3 regions of the Novosphingobium sp. 11B genome follow, and region 1 is predicted to be linked to each of the others. Evidence: riboswitches for the same ligand, from Rfam matches in the RefSeq annotation. Region 1 holds a riboswitch; each other region holds the start of a gene.
The links. A riboswitch is a leader RNA that binds a small molecule or an ion and turns the genes downstream of it on or off. The one in region 1 is predicted to bind cobalamin.
Positions count from the first base shown of each region.

Region 2: it holds a riboswitch for cobalamin, as region 1 does, so the genes downstream of both, ACYPYD_RS23165 (TonB-dependent receptor) here and ACYPYD_RS05885 (TonB-dependent receptor) in region 1, are expected to answer to the same signal.
Region 3: it holds a riboswitch for cobalamin, as region 1 does, so the genes downstream of both, ACYPYD_RS04455 (cobalamin biosynthesis protein CobG) here and ACYPYD_RS05885 (TonB-dependent receptor) in region 1, are expected to answer to the same signal.

Region 1 is NZ_BAAILP010000064.1:39,585-46,697, forward strand. It holds gene ACYPYD_RS05860 (3-oxoacid CoA-transferase subunit B) at 1-252, shown strand, start outside; gene pcaF (3-oxoadipyl-CoA thiolase) at 323-1,531, shown strand; gene ACYPYD_RS05870 (AraC family transcriptional regulator) at 1,696-2,754, shown strand; gene ACYPYD_RS05875 (sulfotransferase family protein) at 2,864-4,009, opposite strand; gene ACYPYD_RS05880 (hypothetical protein) at 4,121-4,420, opposite strand; cobalamin riboswitch at 4,567-4,808, shown strand; gene ACYPYD_RS05885 (TonB-dependent receptor) at 4,996-7,113, shown strand, end outside.
Region 2 is NZ_BAAILP010000272.1:19,825-26,937, reverse strand. It holds gene rpoD (RNA polymerase sigma factor RpoD) at 1-659, opposite strand, end outside; gene ACYPYD_RS23170 (cold-shock protein) at 1,019-1,696, opposite strand; cobalamin riboswitch at 2,087-2,331, shown strand; gene ACYPYD_RS23165 (TonB-dependent receptor) at 2,503-4,545, shown strand; gene ACYPYD_RS23160 (Rrf2 family transcriptional regulator) at 4,741-5,190, opposite strand; gene ACYPYD_RS23155 (class I SAM-dependent methyltransferase) at 5,277-6,056, shown strand; gene ACYPYD_RS23150 (efflux RND transporter permease subunit) at 6,199-7,113, opposite strand, start outside.
Region 3 is NZ_BAAILP010000055.1:699-7,811, reverse strand. It holds gene cbiE (precorrin-6y C5,15-methyltransferase (decarboxylating) subunit CbiE) at 1-1,113, opposite strand, end outside; gene ACYPYD_RS04475 (cobalt-precorrin-6A reductase) at 1,112-1,873, shown strand; gene cobJ (precorrin-3B C(17)-methyltransferase) at 1,837-2,613, opposite strand; gene cobI (precorrin-2 C(20)-methyltransferase) at 2,610-3,347, opposite strand; gene ACYPYD_RS04460 (precorrin-8X methylmutase) at 3,344-3,973, opposite strand; gene ACYPYD_RS04455 (cobalamin biosynthesis protein CobG) at 3,973-5,055, opposite strand; cobalamin riboswitch at 5,298-5,513, opposite strand; gene ACYPYD_RS04450 (FAD-binding protein) at 5,753-6,016, opposite strand; partial or broken gene ACYPYD_RS04445 (sulfatase-like hydrolase/transferase) at 6,063-7,113, opposite strand, start outside.

The DNA.
Region 1 (7,113 bases):
ATCGGCGCCAAGCAAACCTTTGTGATGATGGAACTTCTGACCAAGCAGGGCGAGAGCAAGCTGGTCGAGAACTGCACCTATCCGCTGACCGGCCTCGGCTGCGTGTCGCGGGTCTACACCGACCTTGCGGTGTTCGACCTCGGCCCTTCCGGCGCGAGCGTGGTGGAGATGGTCGAGGGCCTCGAAATCGAGGAACTGCGCCGGATCACCGGCCTCGATCTGGCCTTCGCCAAAGATGCCGAGCCCGTCTGAGCAGGCGGCACCCAACGATACCATAACGGCACCTAACATACCCCCAAGGGGGGCAAAGGACTATCCCGACATGACCGAAGCCTTCATCTGCGACGCCGTACGCACGCCCATCGGTCGCTACGGCGGCGGCCTCTCGAAAGTGCGCGCCGACGACCTCGGCGCCGTGCCGATGCGCGCGCTGATCGCGCGCAACCCCTCGCTCGACCCGGCCGCCATCGAGGAGGTCTTCTATGGCTGCGCCAACCAGTCGGGCGAAGACAACCGCAACGTCGCGCGCATGAGCCTGCTGCTGGCGGGCCTGCCGCACACCGTCCCCGGCGTCACTCTCAACCGCCTGTGCGCATCGGGCCTCGAAGCGGTCGGCACGGCGGCGCGGGCGATCCGTAACGACGAGATGGCGCTCGCCATCGCGGGCGGCGTCGAGAACATGACGCGCGCGCCCTTCGTCATGGGCAAGTCCGACGGTGCCTTCGGCCGCGCGCAGAAGCTGGAAGACACGACGATGGGCTGGCGCTTCATCAACCCGGCGCTCGATGCGCTCTACGGCACCGAGACGATGCCGCGCACCGGCGAAAACGTTGCCGAGGACTTCGGCATCAGCCGCGCCGATCAAGACGCCTTCGCCCTGCGCAGCCAGCAGCGCGCCGCCGCGGCGCAGGCGAGCGGCTTCTTCGCGGAGGAAATCGTCCCCGTCACCGTGCCGGGGAAGAAGCGCGGCGAGACGCTGGAGGTGTCGATCGACGAACATCCCCGCGCCGACACCACGATCGAGACGCTGGCCAAGCTGAAGCCCTTGTTCGGTCCCGAAGGCACCGTCACGGCAGGCAATGCGTCCGGCATCAACGACGGCGCGGCGGCGATGTTCGTCGCCAGCGAGGCGGCGGCCAGGGCACATGGGCTGACGCCGCGCGCGCGTATCCTCGGCATGGCGTCCGTCGGCGTCGAGCCGCGCGTCATGGGGATCGGCCCCCTGCCTGCGACGCTTAAGCTGATGGAGCGGCTTGGCCTGACCATCGGCGACTTCGACGCGATCGAGTTGAACGAGGCCTTCGCCAGCCAGGGCCTTGCAGTCATGCGCGGGCTTGGCCTGCCCGACGATGCGCCGCACGTGAACCCCAACGGCGGCGCCATCGCACTGGGTCATCCGCTGGGCATGTCGGGCGCGCGCATCGCCATGAGCCTCGTGCACCAGCTGGAGAAGACCGGCGGCAGGCGCGGCCTCGCAACGCTGTGCATCGGTGTCGGCATGGGACTGGCGCTGGCGGTCGAGAGGGTCTGACGCCGCTCGGCCGGGCCGCCCGCGTATCCTCGATGATCGCCCGGGCGGCCTGCCTGTCCCTTGACCGATGTGGACAGGCGATGCAGCCATAGCCGCGGAGGCGGATCGCTTACGCCGGACGCCTCCGATCGCCGCACGCTGCCGGCGGTGCGAAGGACCTGCCGATGCCGCTGATCGCCGATGCCGAGTTTTCGAAGCTCAACATTCCGCTGCTGCGCCATTTCCCGGAACTGGTGCAATCCCTCGGCGGCGATGTCGGCGAACTGCTGCCACTGGTCGGAATGGCGGCAAAGGACTTTCGCGACGACGCTGCGGAGCTGACTTATCCGCAGGCGATCCGGTTACTGGCGCTTGCCGCAGATCGCCTGAACTGCCCCGATTTCGGAATGCGGCTGGCGTTGCGGCAACGCGGCGGCGCGATTTTCGGGCCGCTGGGCAATACCATGCGCAATTCGAAGACATTCGGGGACGCCCTGCGCTTCGCCAGTGCTCATACGAACGCTCACAGCCGCGCCGCGCGTGTGTGGCTGCGACCCGAGCCTGAAGAGGGCACCATCTTTGCCGGGCACGAACTGCTTCTCGAAACCAGCCGCGACCGTATTCAGGCCATCGAACAGATTCTGCTGGTCGGCCATCTCGAGGCGATGGAGATGACCGGCGACTATGCCCGCGCGCGCATTATCCATTTTCGGCATGAACCCGTGTCGCGACCGGCTGAATATCGCCGCTACTTCGGCTGCGACGTGCACTTCGGCGAGCCCGCAGACGGGATCACGTTCTCCGACCGGGATCTTGCCACTCCGGTGCTCACCCAGAACGCGCAGGTCCGCAGCGATCTGGTCGCCTACATCGAGAGGACTTTCCCGAAGCAGCGTCCACCCGTGGACGCCGAAGTGCGCGGGCTGATCCTGCGCAAGCTGACCCGGGACGACTGCGGCAGTGCCGAAATCGCCCGCACCCTCGCCATTCATCACCGGACCCTTCGTCGGCGACTGAAGCAGGAGGGCACCAGCTTCCAGGCGGTCAAGGACGATGTCCGCCGCGATCTGGCGCTGTACTACCTGCAGCAGACCGGTATCGATTTCCGCGGCATTTCCGAGAAGCTGGGGTTCGCGGAACAGGCAGTATTCTCCCGCAGCTGCAGGCGCTGGTTCGGCCAGTCGCCCACGCAGTTGCGCGGCCTACGCGCATCCGTCTCCAACATATCACCGTCATTACCGTGAAGTGGGAACCCATCTCCTGACGGCGCCTGTTGCACGATCGTCAGATGGGTCCCCGCCTTCGCGGGGATGACGAAGCAGGGTCAGGTGACGATGCCTTCACCCGTATCGATCACGCCCGCACCGCGATCCCGTACTGCTCGATATAGTCGCGGAAGTGCTCGCGGACGCCTTCGCGGCTGAGGCCGAATTCGGCCAGGTCATATTCGTGCTTGCCGTGCTTGCCCTTGGGGTTTGCAACCAGGTAGGCTTCCATGGCTGCGCGGGCCTGCGGCGTGAAAGGCTCGTCGAACCTTTCGTAGATGCCCTGCGCCGTGGCGAGCGGGTCGCGCACCAGATCGCGATACTGCACGTCGAAGATCGCATCGTGCCCGTGCTTCGCACGAAAGGCGTTCGACCGCGCGATCATCAGGTCGAACGTCTCCAACAGATTCTCTCCGATGGCCCGAAGATCGACCTGATCGCTGTACATCCGCCGCACTTCCTTGACGAGGCTGCAGGCCGAGCCCAGCACTTCGACCGGATCGCGGTGCGTCATGACCAGTTGCGCGTCGGGAAACTCGGCCGTCAGGGCATCGAGGAACAACGGGTGCCAGGGGTTCTTGAGCGTCCAGCGCCCCGGGGCATTGGCCTGAAGCAGCTGCAGCAGCCGCTTTTCGTAGCGGAAGGCGGGCGCGTAGTCGGCCTCGTCCAGGAACCAGCGGTGGTAGCCCGGAATGTCCGCCTGGGAATCGTAGAGCTGCGCGCAGAACGACGGCGCCATGGCGAACTGGCACTCGGTCGGGCTGTCGGCCTCCTCGTAATGGATCGCGGCGATCTGCGGCGCGTACTTCAGCCCCTGCAGCGTTCGCGTCTGGCAGGCATCGTGACGGGGACCGGCGTGAAGTTCCTGCACCAGCGGCGGCGGCACCGAATCGAACGCTTCCCAGCGCAGGAACGCGCGGCGCGCCGGGTCGGCTTCCAGCAGGTTGATCGCCAGCGTGGTGCCGGTACGCGGAAGGCCGAAGACGAACAGCGGCTTCTCGACCGGGCGCTCCAGAAGTTCGGGATGGCGCGCCAGCCAGTCTTCCACCCGCATCCGGTTCGCCATCGCGGCGACCAGTGCATCGACCGATCGCGCCATCCCGGCTTCGGTGAATCTGGCCTCGTCCTCGTAGGACTTCAGCAACACGCCAAGCCCTTCGAGGATCGCGGGATCGCCGAAGTCGCTCAATCCGGTCCGTTCGCTTGCCGCTGCGACGATGTCCTGCGCCTGCATGTCTTCTGCCTCATCCCGTGCCGCGTCATCGCGCGGCGTTCGGAAGGGATCATGAAGACATGGGGCACACTTTAGAAGCTACCCGCCGATCACCTTGGCGATATCGGGCGATCAGACCGAAAGGATCAGGGAATCATCGCTGCGCGGGGGCGTACCGTCGTACGAGGGCAGAGGCTCGAAGTGCTCGTTCAGCAGTTCCATCGACGAGAGGCCCGCTAGCTTGAACTGGCCGAGACCCGGCTCCTCGTCGCTGCGGCGTGCCTTCGCGGGGTTCATGGCACTGACGACAAGATCGCCGTGCCTTTCGAACAGCATGTGCGGGGCAAGCGTGATCGTGTTGCCGTTGTAGCGCGCCGTCACGAACTTTCGCGTGGCTATGGCTTCCATCAGGGTGAGTCGTGGATCAGTCATCGGCACCGCAAATTGCACGGGTTGCCCAAAATGAAAAGCAAGGTTGCAACCGAAAACTCGCAGGACGGGCTTACGGAAGGCCCCACGCGAACGGCTTGCAAATCGTGCGCGCAGCGAATAATCCCCCGCCCGTCCCTCCGAAAAGGGGGACACGATCGCGTTGGTGCCTTCCGAAAGGGGCTTAAAAGGGAACGCGGTGAGAGGGGCTACCCCTCGAAGCCGAGGCTGTCCCTGCAACTGTAAGCGGTGAGCGCGATGCATATCGCGGCAGGCCAATGTGCCCTGCCGCACCCACTGGGCCGGACGCTAACTCCTGCGAGGCCTGGGAAGGCCGTGCATCGCGCGACGACCCGTGAGCCAGGAGACCTGCCAGCGTCCGGTCGCTCTTGCCTTGGTCCAGGGGATGGCCGCGGCACGGTGTACTCCGTCTGAGCGACGAACTTGCGGCCAGGCCGCAACGGCGGGTTTCGCCGGTCGCTCGTTCGCGCCCGGATTCCGCCGCTGCACCCGCGCGGGGGACACCCCTCTCGCGGGAACCTGTCCGTTCGACTGGGAAACGCAACGGGGGTTACAACATGAATACGAGATCGCTTCTTTCCGGCCTGATCGCTTCGGGCGCGTCATTCTGCGTGCTTGGCATGTCCGCGAGTTCGGCGCAGGCGCAGGAAGCCGCCGAGACGGCGCCGGAGAATGCCAATAACACGGATGCGGGCAACATCGTCGTCACCGCGCGCAAGGCGGGTGTCCTGCAACTCGGCCAGCAGGCCGACGCCTCCAGCCGCCTCGGCCTCACGCCGATGCAGACGCCGGCCAGCGTCGACGTCATCACCAGGGAGATGATCCGCAGCTTGGGCGACCGCACCGTGGTTGCCGCAGCCGCGCGCGCACCGGGGCTCATCAACAACAGCTCGGCCTTCGGTTACTCGCTGAGTTCGCGCGGGTTCACCGGCTACACCTCGGTGATGCAGCTCTACGACGGGATGCGCGTCTACACGACGACCACGCAGACCTTCCCCGCCGACCCGTGGATGGCCGAGCGGATCGAGGTCCTGCGCGGTGCGGCCTCGGTCCTCTATGGAGAGGGCGGCATCGGCGGCGCGATCAACGTCGTGCGCAAGAAGCCCAATACCGAGCAGGTCGAAGGCGAGGTCCGTCTCAGCGGCGGTTCATTCGATACTTATGCGGCGGCGGGCGGGATCGGCGGGCCGATCGGAGACAGGCTCTCGTACCGCGTCGATCTCAGCTACACCCGTTCGGACGGGTGGATGGAGCGCGGGCAATCGCGCAGTCTTGCGCTTTCGGCGGCACTGCGCTGGCAGGCGCGCGACGACCTCGTGCTGACGCTGACGCACGACCGCGCCGACCTCGACCCGACGATCTGGTACGGCACCCCGCTGCGCGACGGCAAGCTGGTGCGCGAAATCCGCAAGAAGAACTACAACATCGCCGACCGCTCGCTGCGTTTCGACGATGCCTGGACCCAGGCCAAGGCCGAATGGACACCGGCCGAGGGGGTGACGATCACCAACGTCGCCTACTATCTCACCGGCTTCAAGCACTGGCGCAATGCCGAGGGCTATGCCTGGTCCGGCGACCAGATCCGCCGCTCGAGCTATCTGGAGATTGTCTACAAGACGAAACAGTGGGGCGACCGCTTCAACGCGGTGTTCGATCATACACTGCTTGGCATGGACCACCGCCTGAGCCTGGGCGGCGAGTACAACACCGGCTCGCTGCTGCGCACCGACAGTTCGCCCAACAGCCGCTTCGACCTCGTCGATCCTTGCGACTATACGCCGGGCACGTTCCTCGACGGCACATTCGGCACCCGCTACAAGTACAAGACCGATGTGCAGCAATGGGCGCTGTTCGGCGAAAGCCGGCTCTCGCTGTCCGACCGGCTCTCACTGGTGACGGGGCTGCGCTATGACCGTCCGAAGACCGAGCGGCACGATGCCCTCGATCCGGCGGCGGACTACACCGCCCGCTATCCGAGCACCAGCTGGCGCACGGGGCTGGTCTACAACCCCAGCGACACGATCTCGCTCTATGCGCAGTATTCGGCGGCGGCGGACCCGGTGACGGCGTTCCTCACGGCGACGCTGGCGCAGACCACCTTCGACGTTTCCACCGGGCGCCAGTGGGAGGCCGGGATCAAAGCGACTTTCCTGGACGGACGCGGCGAGTTCACGCTGTCGGGCTATCGCATCGTCAAGAAGAAGATCCTGACCCGATCCGCCAACGATCCCACGGTGTCGGTGCAGGTCGGACAGCAATCTTCCTACGGCGTAGAGGCCTCGTTCGGACTGGCGGTGACGAAGGAATTCAGCGTGCTCGCCAACGGCACGATCCTGAACGCGCGGTACGACGACTTCGACGAACTGGTCGGCACCGCGCTGGTCAGCCGGGACGGCAACATGCCCATCGGCGTCGCGGAAAAGGCGGCCAACCTGTGGCTGTCATGGCGGCCGGTGCAGCCGCTGCATCTGGACGCGGGCCTGCGGTATGTCGGCAAGCGGTACTCCGACGCCGCCAATACCCGGCGCATCCCGGCCTATACGCTGGTCGATGCCTCGGCCCGCTACGACCTTGCAGACAAGACGAGCGTGACGCTCAACTTGCGCAACGTCTTCGACAGGATCTACGTCCAGAACAGCTACTCCACCTCGCAGTGGGTCCTAGGTGAGCCGCGC
Region 2 (7,113 bases), on a different contig from region 1:
GCAGCGGAAATCTCGCCGTCGCCATCGCCCTCACCGTTTTCGGCCAGATTTTCGGGCTGCGGCTCCTTGGAGAGCATCGCGTCGAGATCGAGAATCTCGCGAAGCTGCATGTCGCCGTTGTTGAGCGCTTCGGACCAGCCGATGATCGCGTGGAAGGTCATGGGGCTTTCGCAAAGCCCCATGATCATCATGTCGCGGCCGGCTTCGATGCGCTTGGCGATGGCAGCCTCGCCCTCGCGGCTGAGCATCTCGGCGGCGCCCATCTCCTGCAGGTACATGCGGACCGGGTCGTCGGAACGCGCGAGCGTGTCCGCCTTGCGGGTCTCGCCGGGACGGCGCCGGGAATTGCCTTCGTCGAACCCGGTATCCGAACCGGAATCGTCATCGCCGCCATCGACGGCTTCCACGCCGTCTTCCTGCTCACCGTCCTCATCGTCATCATCGTCGTTCTCGACGATCTTGACGCCCATTTCCGAGATCGCGGCCATGATGTCCTCGATCTGATCGGTGGTCATCTGGTCCTGCGGCAGCGCGGCATTCAACTCCTTGACCGTGATGACGCCCTGGCTTTTGGCGCGCGCGATGAACCGCTGGACCGAACCCTTGTCCAGGTCGAGAAGAGGAGAGTCGTTGTCGCCGCTGCGATCGTCGTTAGTCATGCAATCCGTTGTCGTTATTGGCCTTTTCATGACGATGGTGACGCCAGGACAAGGCTAGGTTCTCAGATCATCAGCCTGATGATGCCGGTGAAGGGCGGCCTACAGGCAGGGATGAACCACTTCAGGTCTAAGGTTCAAGCAATGCGGCCGGACATCGGTTCCAGGAGCAAGCTGGTCCGCCCGCATGCTGCACGTTCGAATCAAGGAAACACGTCCCTCGTCCCGCAGTCGGCCTGTCGAAGGCAGCTTTGATCAAGGCCTTCGACATAAGCCGCTCGATGTCCGTCGCCGATCGCGATGCGATCGAGGAAAGCCCGAGATGAGGCCATGACCTCCTGCGGCAGCCATGGCCAGATCAGTCAGCGCTGGACCAGATTCACGGCCGACGCCTTGCCCCGGCGATCGATCTCGATTTCGAATTCGAGTTGATCGCCTTCCGAAAGGCCATGCAGACCGGAGCGCTCGACGGCGCTGATATGCACGAACGCATCGGGCTGGCCGTCATCGCGGACGATGAAGCCGAAGCCCTTCATGCTATTGAAGAACTTGACGGTGCCGGTGGCCTTCTCGCCAGTGGACTGATTCTGAACAGGTGCGGCACTTCGCTCGCGACGTTCGGCAACGATGACCTCGCCCACGATGGTCAGTTCGGAAGCGGAAATCTTGCCGCCTCGCTCGACCAGCTGGAATTCCAGCTGCTGACCTTCCGCCAGCGTTTCGAGGCCGGCGGACTGCACGGCGCTGATGTGCACGAATGCATCGTCGCCGCCGCCTTCAAGCTGGATGAAGCCGAAACCCTTGTCGGGGTTGAAGAACTTGACCGTCCCACGGCCCTGACCGACAACCTGGCCCGGGCCGCCGCGCGAACCGCCACCGCCACCGCCAAAACCGCCGCCTCGCGATCCGCCGAAGCCGCCACGCTGGCCGCCACCGAAGCGGTCACCACCGCCAAAGCGATCGTTGCCGCCGCCCCAACGATCATCGCCGCCGCCGAACCGGTCGCGACCTTGGCCGCGATTTCCCCTGTCGAATGTCATCTTTTAAGTACCTTAAGCTAAGTCCGAGAAACCTATCCTCGCGAGTGAACGTAGCACGCAAGGCCGCAGAACCCGTTTCAGGGTGCAGGATGAAAGGCGATAGCAGCGCAACGACGTCTTGGCGACCAGAGTTCTGCGATCGACTGCGATGCATGGCACGGAGGCGACTTTAGCACAGCGATGACCGAAATTTCACGCAATTCGACAATCGATCCGGCCGTCGCCGACCCTTGCCAGGCGCTCGGAAGCAAATTTTGCTCCCCGGAGCGGCCCGTCAGCCCTGGCATCGCTAGTCGGGAGTTCAGGATACAGGCCGTACCTGGACGCCATACAGACAGGCTTGTGCCGTGAAACCGTTTGAGATAGCGCGCCATATCTGCCCTTCATTGGTGCAGACAAGATCGCGCTGGTGCCTCGAAAGAGGCTTAAAAGGGAACACGGTGAGAAGGCATGCCCTTCGAATCCGAGGCTGTCCCTGCAACTGTAAGCGGTGAGCGCGATGCATATGTGCGGTGGGGCAAAGGTTCCTGCCGCCAGTCACTGGGCCGGACGCTGCAACATGCGAGGCCTGGGAAGGCCTTGCATCGTCGCATTGACCCGTGAGCCAGGAGACCTGCCTGCGTCTGGTCGCTCATGCCGTGGTCCAGGGGGTGGCCAAGGCCCGGAATCATTCCGTTCGAGCGACGAACCAGCGGTGGAGGCCGCATCGGTTCGCGCAGACGGTCGCCCGCGGCGTCCGACCGCCGGCGCGCGTCGACCGTCTTGATGGCGGCAAGCCTCCCACCCAGTCGCAGGCGTCGGGGGGAATGATGATGAATTTGATGAAAAGCGCTGCGCTGGTGCGCATCGTGGCAGGTACCGCAATGGCGCTGGCGACGATGCCCGCCTGCGCCGAAGAGGCACCCGCCGGCGGCGCGGATGGCGGTTCCGGCGAAATCGTGGTGTTCGGACGCGGCGAGGCCAAGATCGGCACCGCCCATGCCGCCAGCGAGGGCAGCGTCGGCGGTTCCGACCTGCTGGTCCGTCCGCTTCTGCGGGTCGCCGAACTGCTTGAGGCGGTGCCCGGCATGGTAGCGGCGCAGCATTCGGGCAGCGGCAAGGCCAACCAGTACTTCCTGCGCGGCTTCAACCTCGATCACGGCACCGACTTCACGACTTATATAGATGGCGTGCAGATGAACCTGCGCAGCCACGGGCATGGCCAAGGCTATCTCGATCTCAACGGCCTGATCCCCGAGATCGTCGCCCGCGAAGATTTCCGCAAGGGGCCGTACCGCGCAGATGGCGGCGACTTCGCACTGGCCGGCGCGGCCTACATGACGACCATCGATGGGTTCGACCGCCCGTGGATCTCGGTAGAGGGTGGATCGTACAAGTCGGGGCGGCTGGCCGCCGGTGGCACCATCAAGGATGTGGCGGGTGGCAGTCTCACGCTGGTGGGGCAGGCAAAGCGCTATGATGGGCCTTGGCAGCAGGCGGAACACCTTCGGCATTACTCCGGCTTCGCGAAGTACACCGCGCCCGCCGGCGAAGGCACCGTCGAAGCCTCGCTCCACGCCTACCACGCCACCTGGCGGCCGACCGAGCAGATCCCCGAACGGATCATCGGCAGCGCGCTGTGCCCTGACGAATTCTGCTCGCCCGATCCTTCGGCGCGTGGCCGCACAACGCGCTTCGTCGGCAACGTCGCGGTGCGACAGCCGAACTGGAGCGCTAATGTCTATGCCCAGTACTACGACTGGAACATGTATTCGAACCCAACTTATGCCGATCCGGACGGCACCAGCGCGCAGATCGACCAGTTCGACAAGCGCTGGGTCGTGGGTATCACCGCGCGCAAGCAATGGGCTGTGGGCTCGACGCTGCAACTGAGCATGGGCACTGAAAACCGCTACGATCACATCGGCAACGTCGGGGTGGATCGCACCGAAACCCGCGCCTTTTTGTCCTCGCTGGGTCGATATCACGTCGAGGAACTGTCCGGCGCGCTCTATGGCGAAGCGACCTGGAAGCCGTTGCCCGGCCTCAGGCTAACCGGAGGCCTGCGAGGCGACTACTACCACTACGCCGTCCGCGCGCGCGACGCCATGGCGACCGAACTGGGAGCCGGCAGCGGACACGATTCGATCGTCTCACCCAAGGTATCGGCAGCCTACGAGATCGTCCCGCAGTTCGAAGTCTATGCCAACTGGGGCCGCGGCTTCCATTCCAACGACGTGCGCGGTGCGGTGAACGTGGAATCGCCCGTGCCCGTTCTGGTGCGCGGCACTGGCAAGGAACTTGGCGGGCGCCTGCAACTGGGCACCGTCTCATTGACCGCGACGTACTGGTGGCTCGACGTGGGCAGCGAACTGCGCTTCGTCGGCGATTCCAACGCGGTGGAGCCGACCGGCGCCAGCAAGCGTCATGGCTACGAGGTGGTCGGGTTCTGGCGCCCGCTGCCGTGGCTGGCGCTCGACGGCAGCTATGTCGCCAGCCACTCGCGCTACGACAACGGAGATCGCATTCCCAACGCGGTCGAGAACGCGGTCTCCGCCGGCGCGGCGATCGTGCTCGATCCGTGGGAGGCGAGCGTGCGCGTCCGGCATCTCGGCCCCTACCCGCTGATCGAGGACAACTCGCTGCGCGACAAAGGCAGCACGATCGTAAACGCCCGCGCCGCATGGAAGGGCCGCAAGATCGAGATCTACGGCGAAGTGCTGAACATCTTCGACAGCCACGACAAGGACATCGCGTACTACTACGAGTCCTACATCCCGGCGTTCGACACCGATGGCCCGGTCGAGGGACGTCTCAGCCGCGTGATCGAACCACGCACGTTCAAGATCGGCGCACGCTACACGTTCTGATCACCAGCCACGCCCTGTCCCGTCATTCGACGGGACAGGGCGTCGGTTGCCGCTTATCCGGGCCATGATCCGGGGATGCGTTCTACGCTTCGTGTACATCTACACCGTACCGCAGGAAGCGACGAGCGAGACCATAAGCGACATTGAGGCCTGTCTTGCAACTGGCGGCGCATGCAGGGTTGGAAGAAAGGCCGATCAGGCTGAATGTGCACTCGCCATCTCGGAAGCGCTGCGCGCATCAAAGGTTCGGCCCAGGTCAGCGAGCTTCACAGCACCCAGCCGGGCGACCAGCAAAGCCTCCGCCTCTGAAAGCGCATCCGCCAGCGCCTCGTTGACAGCCGCCTCAACCGCGCAATCAGGATTGGAATGCTCGCTGCCGATAGCAAAGATGCGTGGTCCTCCTACCGCTCGATGTACGTCGAGGAGCGACACGGTCTCCAAATCTGCCGCGATAGCCCAACCGCCACCATGCCCTTTTTCCGAGCGCACATACCCTGCCTCGCGCAGACCAGCCATCGTGCGTCGGACGACAACGGGATTGGTTCCCAGCATCTCTGCGATAGTTTCGGACGTCATTGCCCCCTCATGCCGCGCCATATGGAGCAGCACGTGGAGCATTCGCGAAAGGCGACTGTCATTACGCATATTTCGATTCTTCGCATTCCAGCCGGATTGGCAAGCATCATGTTTCACGATACTTATTATGTTACATGATTCGTGGAGTGTGCGAAATGCGAGAGTTCGAGAACCCTGATCACTGGGATGCTGCCGCTCGGCACTATGAGAAGACTGCGCACCCCTTCACTGCTCGCTATGCCGAGGCGGCGGTTGCCAGAATATCCCTCGGGGCCGACAGCCACGTGCTGGACATAGCCGCAGGCACCGGTGCTTTGGCACTGGCTGCCGCGCGAACAGGCGCGAAGGCGCTGGCAACAGACTTTTCTCCAGGCATGGTCGCTCGTATCGCCGCCACCGGTCACCCCAATGTCGAGGCCAAGACAATGGATGGGCAAAACCTTGCGCTCCCAGACGGAGGGTTCGACGCCGTCTTCTCGATCTTCGGGGTCATCATGTTTCCCGACTGGCGCAAGGGGTTGGCCGAAATGGCCCGCGTTACGCGCCCTGGCGGCCACGGCATCGTGGCAACCTGGCAACAACGCGGTGCGGCGACCTTTCTTCTGCTCGGAGATATCCGTCGAAAGCTCTTCCCCGGCCGTGATGGCATGGCAATGCCGGAAGCCGTCGGCGTCCTCAGCGATCCGGGGAACTTCGCTCGCGAAATGATCCTTGCGGGCTATCGCGATCCCCGGATCGAGCCAGTGACGCATGATTATGAGCTCGACGTCGGGGCACTCGACGATCCCGATACATTGTTCGGCATGTCGCCCGACTGGACGAGCCTCAATGATGGGGAAAAGGCAGAAGTTATTACCGAGGTCAGGCAGATGGCGGGCGAACGCTCCGTATTGCCGATCCCTTCAACCGCGCTGATCGTGGTCGCTCAGCGTTGATATGCCGGGATCGTGCGCGACTGGTCGGGATTGGGGAGCGCCGTACTCGACCCTTTTCGGGGGTCCAGCGATCGAGTTCCGCCATACAGATGTAGGCCATCGGCAGTTGCTAGTGCAGCGAGGGCCAAGCGAAGACTGAAGATCAAATATCTGCATGCTTCTCCTGCCTCTTCTCTTCTCCGGAAAGCCAGAGCAGGGACATCGGCAGCAGCAGGAGCATGAATGCGGTGGCGGAGATGATGCCGCCCACGATCACGCAGGCGAATGGTCGCTGCGTTTCGGAACCGATGCCGGTGGAGAGCGCCGCCGGCAGCAGGCCCAAACCGGCCATCAGCGCCGTCATAAGGATCGGCCGCAGGCGGTCGATGGCGCCTTCAAGCACGGCCACGCGATAGGCATCGCCGTTCTCGTAGCGGTGCGTGATGTGCTCCAGCATGACGACACCGTTCTGCACCGATATGCCCGCCACGGCGATGAAGCCGACCGCTGCGGACACCGACATGTGGAGCCCCGCCATCGCCAGCGCCGTGACGCCGCCGACCGTGGTGAAAGGCACCATCGCAAGGATCAGCAAGGCGGAGCGCACCGAGCGGAATGCACCGAAAAGCAGGATGAAGATGCCGAACAGCGCGATCGGCACGATCACCTCCAGACGCTGCATGGCGCGCTGCTGGTTTTCGAACTGGCCGCCCCAGGTCATCTGGTAACCCGACGGCAACTTGATCTTGTCCTTCACCGCCTTCTGCGCATCGACCACAAAGCTGCCCTGGTCGCGCCCGTCGACGTTGGCCTTGATCGCCACGTTGCGACTGCCGTTCTCGCGGCTGATGCGCGATGCACCGACCTGAACCGAGACTTGCGCGATTTCACCCAGCGAGATCGTGCCGCCCTGTGGCAGCGGCACCTGTAGATGCGAGAGATCATCCACCGCGTTGCGCTGATCCGGCGCAAAGCGCACGACGATGTCGAAGTTGCGATCCGCTTCGTACGCGGTGCCGACCGTCGCGCCGCCGAAGGCGGTGGCGATGGCGGTGTTGGCATCGTCTGCGTTGAGGCC
Region 3 (7,113 bases), on a different contig from region 1:
AGTGCCGCCTCGCTCTCCATGCCAGCGGGCGAGCAAGGCTTCGGACTCCAGCGTGACAGCATTGGCAACCAGCCTTGTGCCAGTAGGAAGGCGTTGCCATAAGCCTTTGAGCAACGTGTCCGACAAGCCCCCGCCAACGAAAACTGCGTCCGGCGAAGGTCCTTGTGGCAATACTTGCGGCGCACGGCCAAGGACGAGTTTCAGGCGATCCACGCCCAAAGCCAGAGCATTCGCCTTCGCACGCTCGCCCCGCATGCTGTCTGCCTCGACGGCGCAGGCCGTGTTGGCCGGGTGCGCCAGAAGCCATTCAATGGAAACAGAACCGGACCCTGCCCCGATGTCCCACAAGTGCTCGCCGGGGCGAGGTGCCAATGCGCTCAACGTCAGCGCCCGTAACGGACTCTTGGTGATCTGGCCGTCATGATCGAAGAGATCATCGGGCAACCCACTGCTCACCGGTAAGGCGCATCTTGCTCCGGCCACGGCGATGCCTACCGCCACCGGATGCTGGATGTCATCGAAATGCTGCGCCTGCGCGGCGACACTGCGCACACGCTCGCGCGGACCACCCAGCGCTTCCAGCACATGAAGCGTGGAGGCACCAAAACCACGTTCGACCAGATAGCCGGCCAGCTCTGCCACTGCGCCACCATCGCGCACCAGCACCAAGAGGCGACGCCCCGTCGCAAGGTGAGGACGCAGCCGCTGCACCGGCGCGGCATGGAGGCCAAGGCAGGCGCAGTCCTGCAACGCCCAGCCCAACCGCGCCGCCGCCAGTCCGAAAGTCGAGGGAGCCGGATGCGCGATCCATTCGCCCGGATCGAGATCGCGCGTCAGGCTGCTCCCTGCGCCGAACCAGAACGGATCGCCGGAAACAAGCACCACCACCTTGCGCCCGCGCTCTGCCGTCAGAAGCGGCAAGCCATCGCTGAAGGGCACTGGCCATTGTCGGCTTGGCGCACTAAGGCCCGACAGCAGGGCAAGGTGGCGGGCCGCGCCCATAACCAGTTCCGCCTGCTCCAACGCCTTGCGGCCTGCCGCGCTCAGTCCGTCCGCCGCATCCTCGCCGATGCCCACGATGGTCAACCAGGGGGAAGCGCTTGTGTCAGCCATGCCGAATATCCTGCTGCTGGGCGGCACCACCGAAGCGAGCGCCCTCGCCCGCCTGCTGGCCGAGCATGGCATTACTGTCATGCTGAGCTATGCCGGACGCACGGAGAACCCGCGCGCCCAGCCCGTACCAACGCGCATCGGGGGCTTTGGGGGCGTGGCCGGGCTGGCCGCATACTTGCGCGAACATCGCGTGACACATCTGGTGGACGCCACTCACCCTTTCGCCGCGACAATGAGCGTGCATGCTCTGAAGGCGGCGCGTCTTGCGGGAGTTCCTCATGCCGCGCTCACCCGTCCGGTTTGGCAGACGGCACCGGGGGACAAGTGGAGCAGCACGCCTGATATTGCCAGCGCCGTCGAAGCCCTTTCCGGACCGCCGCGTCGGATTATGCTCGCCCTTGGCCGGATGCATGTGGAGGCTTTCGGCGCCCGGCCAGAGCACCACTATCTGCTGCGTTTCGTCGATACGCCAAGCCAGCCCCCTGCCCTGCCCCATCATACCCTCGTCGTCGATTGCGGGCCGTTTACCGTCGATAATGACACCCGCCTTCTGCGCGACCATGCGATCGACCTTGTGGTCTGCAAGAACGCGGGTGGCAGCGGCGCTGAGGCCAAGCTGGTTGCCGCACGCAATCTCGGCTTGTCGGTGCTGATGATCGAGCGGCCGAAGCTGCCCGCCCGCACCGAGTTCCTCCGCCCAGGAGAGGTGCTCGACTGGATCGGTCATACGCCATTGTCCGGAACCGAACGCGGCGTGTAGAGAATCGGCGGCCCCGGTCGTTCAATCAATCGCGTGCGGCTCGACCCGACGATCACCACGGTGCGCATGTCCGCCATATCCGCGCGGGCTTGCCCCAGTGGGACGATCCGCAGCGTTTCCTCCGGCGTAGACACTGCGTGGGCGAACAGGATGAGGCGTTCGTGGCCGCAGGCGTCGCGCAGCACTTCCAGAACTCTTGCGAAGCCCTCCGGCCTTGCCCGCGATCGCGGATTGTAGAACGCCATGGCAAAGTCCGCTTCCGCCGCTAATCTCAGGCGTCGCTCGATCACGCCCCACGGCTTGAGGTTGTCGGAGAGGTTGATCGCGCAGAAATCATGCCCCAGCGGCGCACCGGCCCGCGCGGCAGCGGCGAGCATGGCGGTAATCCCCGGCAGCACACGGATGTCGAGGTCAAGCCACAATTGCGGCCCCGCTTCCAGTGCCTCGAACAGCGCAGAGGCCATGGCGAAAACCCCCGGATCGCCGGAGGACACAACGACAACCCTGCGCCCCCGCACTGCAAGATCGAGCGCAAACGCTGCCCGGTCCAGTTCCACGCGGTTGTCGGAAGGATGCAGCGTCAACCCCGGACGCGGGGCCACTCGCGCAACATAGGGAATGTAGCCGACCACGTCAGTCGCATCGGCCAGAACTGCGGTCACTTCGGGCGTCACCAAAGCCTCGTTGCCCGGCCCTAGCCCGACGACGGCAACCCATCCTTGCTCGACAGCCCTTGTCATGGACGCCGCCCCTGTCCGTGGATCAGCAGGATCGAGAAATAAGGCGCGACCTCTTGCGCATCGACCAGTCGCGTTACGCTCTGCCCCGGCATTGCGGCGTGTTCGACGAGCCATGCGGCCTGCTCGCGCCCGGCTGCGGCTACTGCACGGCGCAGCTTGGGCAAATTGCGGCCGATCTTCATGACGACAAGGGCATCGGTATCACGGATGCGCCGCACCAGTTCCTCTTCGGGCAGCGTCGCCATCGCCACCGTCAGCACATCATCGCCCCAGGTGATCGGCACGCCCGTGGCGTTCCATGCGCCCGCCATGCCGGTGATTCCGGGAACTACCTCCACCGGAATCTGGCCCGACAGGCGGCTGTGAAGGTGCATGAACGATCCGTAGAAGAACGGATCGCCTTCGCACAGCACCACTACGTCTTCACCGCTGCGGGTCGCCGCCAGCAGCCGGTCGGTGCATTCGGCATAGAAGTCCGAAAGGCAGGCGTTGTAGCGCGGATCGGCCAGTGGGATCTCGGTGGTGACCGGGTATTCCATGGCGATCTCGACCGCGTCGGCGCGCAGCAGACCCTGCGCAATGCGGCGAGCGTGGCCGGAGCGGCCCTTCTTGCGGAAATAGGCGATCTGCCGGGTGCCGCGCACCAATCGATCCGCGCGCACGCTCATGAGGTCTTCCGCGCCGGGACCAAGGCCGACGCCGTGAACCGTCCCGTACTTCTCTGACCCGCTCATTCGGCGCGGCTCGCAAGGGCGTTGACTGCGGCGACGGTGATAGCGCTGCCACCAAGGCGACCTGCGACGATGCAGCAGGGAACAGGTGCCTCCGCCCACAAGGCGTCCTTGGATTCGGCAGCTCCCACAAAGCCCACCGGACAGCCGATGATCGCCGCCGGGCGTGGGCAAGCTGGGTCCTGCAGCATGTTGAGCAAGTGAAACAATGCCGTAGGCGCATTGCCGATGGCCACCACTGCGCCTGCCAGATGCGGCCGCCACAATTCCAGCGCGGCGGCAGAGCGCGTATTGCCCATGACGCGCGCCATTTCCGGCACTTCGGGGTTCGCCAGTGTGCAGATCACCCGGTTGTCGGCAGGCAGACGCGCTCTGGTCACGCCTTCGGACACCATGCGCGCATCGCACAAGATCGGCGCGCCTGCGACCAGCGCCTTGCGCGCAGCCAAGGCGAAACCGTCCGAAAAACGGATATACGCCTCGAGCCCCGCCATGCCTGCCGCATGAATCATCCGTACCGCGACAGGCTCTTCCTCGGCATCGAAGCGCGCGAGATCGGCCTCGGCACGGATGATGGCGAAGGACTGGCGATAGATCGCGGCGCCGTCCTTCTCGTAGACATGCGGCATCAGGAAGCTCCAAGGCGGGCGAGAATTTCGGCGCTGTCCAGCCCTCGGTACAGCGGTTCGGCATCGGCACGGGCACCGAAAGCAAGATCGTAGCGCCCGCTGCGGCCCGTCACCGTCACATCGGCAGGCAGCGGACTGGCGCAGCCCTTCGCGCAGCCGGAGACATGCAGACGCCCCCGCACGACCGGCGCGAGCTGGCGCGCCAGATCGCGCGTCTCCACGCTGGCTTGTGGGCATGTGGGCGCTCCGGGGCAGGCATCGACGCGCAGCAACGGGTCGGCAGGGTCAGTCGAAAGGCCGGGAACGTCGAGCAAGGATGCACCTTCGACAAGGAGCACTCGCCAAGGCGTCAGGCGCAGCCCGGTAACGCCTAAGCGCTGCATCAGGGCCAGCAAAGTCCGGGCTTCAATGCGACCGAATGGCAGGCCATAAGCAACGTGTCCGCGGCCCTCACCCGGTGCGAGCGACGCGGGAGAAGAGGCTGGCCGCGTATCGCCCATGGCCCAAACAGGCAAAGGAGCGCCGTGCTGGACCATCCGCTTGGCCTGAACGCCTCCGCTGTCGACGAACCATCGGGCGAGCGCCAGCAGGGCATCGACCTCTCTCCCAATAGTGAGGCGCACACCTTCGGCACGTCCATCAGCACGCAGTACCAAGGTGCCATCGCAGCCGCGCTCTACACGAAAATCGCCCGCTTCGCAGGCCACCGCCGAAACTTCTCCGGCGTCGATGACGAAACCGACTTTGCCGGGCAACTGTGGGAACTCCGTCAGCCGGTCACGCAGTTCATTCGCAATTCGCACGGTGTCGTCGCCCGCCTGCCATTCCGGAGCGACGAGGATGTTCCGGCGGCCCTCCCGCTCACCATCGCGATCGACAAGGCTCAATGTACACAGGCACTCCAGCAGAGCGGGCCACTGCGCCTCGCTCACACCGCGGATCTGCAGGTTGGCGCGTCGTGTCAGGTCTATCAGGCCGCTGCCATGCGTCAGCGCCGCCTCGCACAAGGCCACCGCTTGCGTAGCGCTCATCCGGCCAAGGTGCGGCTTGACCCGCATCAGCAGCCCATCGCCCGCCGCCATCGGATGCCAGGCATCGGGGCACCAACCCCTTATCACTCCCTCTCCCTGCGCCCTCACAGCCATCCCACCTCGTGCACCGGACCGAAACGAGGATAGGGCTTGCCGACGACAGCCGACCGACGCGGGCCGACGGGCGGGCGCAACAGGCACCCGGCGACACGCGCACGTGCAGCCCCAGCCGCACAGCTTCGTCGCCCAGACGGAAGAACAACCGTGCCGTGACCATCCCCTGGACCAAGGCAAGAGCGACCAGTGCGCCGGCAGGTCTCCTGGCTCGCGGGTCACGGCTTGATGCACGCCTTCCCGGACTTTGCAGCCCAGTGGCTGCCCTTTCGAAAGGGCCAGTGCATCGCGCTACCCGCTTACAGTTGCAGGGACAGCCGCGGATTTGGGGGCAAGCCCCCGCACCGCATTCCCGATTAAGCCCCGTCAGGGGCACCGGCGCGATCATGTTTTACAGTTGGAAACCAATTGCAAAGCCGCCCTTACAGTGATCCAGCGCATGCACAAGGTGCAATAGCTTTTCATCGCTACGTATGAACCGACCCTTTCCGGCCGCTCAGCGGCCAATTTTTCGCTACTAGGTTCGGAAAGTCCGGTTTCTTATCATGGCGCCCATGGCTCGCCGTAGATGGGGCCAAGTCGCGGGCAGCAAAGTGCATCAGCAATCTGCTTCCCCTTATCGGCGCTGGATATCTCAGTGATTGGAAATATGCTCTCCCAAATGACGTCCAGCGATGTAACCGAAGGTCATGCTTGACCCTAATGTGCCGCCCGCTCCGCCGTAGACGTCGCCCAGCACCGCCGCCATCGCGTTGCCCGTAGCGTAAAGACCGGGGATCGGGTTGCCGCTCCAGCCGATAACCTGAGCTTCAGCGTTGGTCTTGCGACCGCCTGCAGTGCCCAGCCCGCCAGCTTCCATCTTGACCGCGAAGTACGGCCCCTGATCGATCTTGCCCAAAGTGCGGAACGGCGCTTCGAATGCGGTATCGCCCCACATATAAAAGTTACTTCAGCTTGAACTCGAGTTTGCGAAGCGTCCCCGAGAACCGGCTGCTCGCGATCGTGTAGTCGCAGTTTACCGGGGTGATGGTGTCCATGCCGACGTCGAACCCCTCGGTATGAGACATCCAGCCCCGGATCGTACGCCCGATCCGCCCGCTGCCGACCGGCTTACCATCGATGCTGATCGTCAGCGTGCCGCCCGAGCCCAGCTCCTGCTTGTCCGCTTGGAAAGCCGCAGTCAGGCTATGGTGACCTGCCGCAACCGGCTGCGCCGCGCGGATGGTGAACTGGTCCGTCCCCACCGCATTGTAGTGGAACACCGGCACCCCGTCCTTCAGGTAGAAGGCATAGCCGCCGAAGCGCCCGCCCTGCGTCACCAGCACGCCTTGCGCTCCTGCGGGCAGATCCACGTCGGCGTCGATCGTGAAGGATTTGCCGATGGTGTGCGGCGCGGCGTCCTCGTTCAGATGGCTGAGCGGGGCGAGATAGGTGAACTCGGTGCGGTTGCCGCCAAGCGTCGGACGGCCCTCTGCACCCTGGCTGTAGTCGTGGATCGGCAGGATGTTGTTCGCCGCCGCCTCCTTCCAGAACAGATCCTGCAGTTCCTTGAGCTTCGCCGGGTTCTTCGCTGCAAGGTCGTTGGCGGTGGTGAAGTCCTTGTCGAGATTGAACAGGGTCCACTTGCGGTTCTCCGGGCCGACGCCAAGCTTGCGGTCCTCGCCCACGCCCACTTCCCACGCCATGCGCTTGGGCAAGGTGCCCGCCATCCAGCCATCGTGGTAGATGCCGAAGTTCTCCATCATCTCGTAGACTTGCGTGCGCCGCGCGGAAGGGGCCTTGGGCGCCGCGAAGCTGTAGGCAAGGCTGATGCCGTCGATCGGCTGCTGCTTCACGCCCTGCACGGTTTCGGGCGCCTTGACGCCTGCCGCCTCAAGGATCATCGGCGCGACGTCGCTGACATGGGCGTACTGGCTGCGGAAGGTGCCGCCGTCGCGGATGCGTGCGGGCCATGACACGACCATGCCGTTGCGCGTGCCGCCCGCCTGCGAAGCG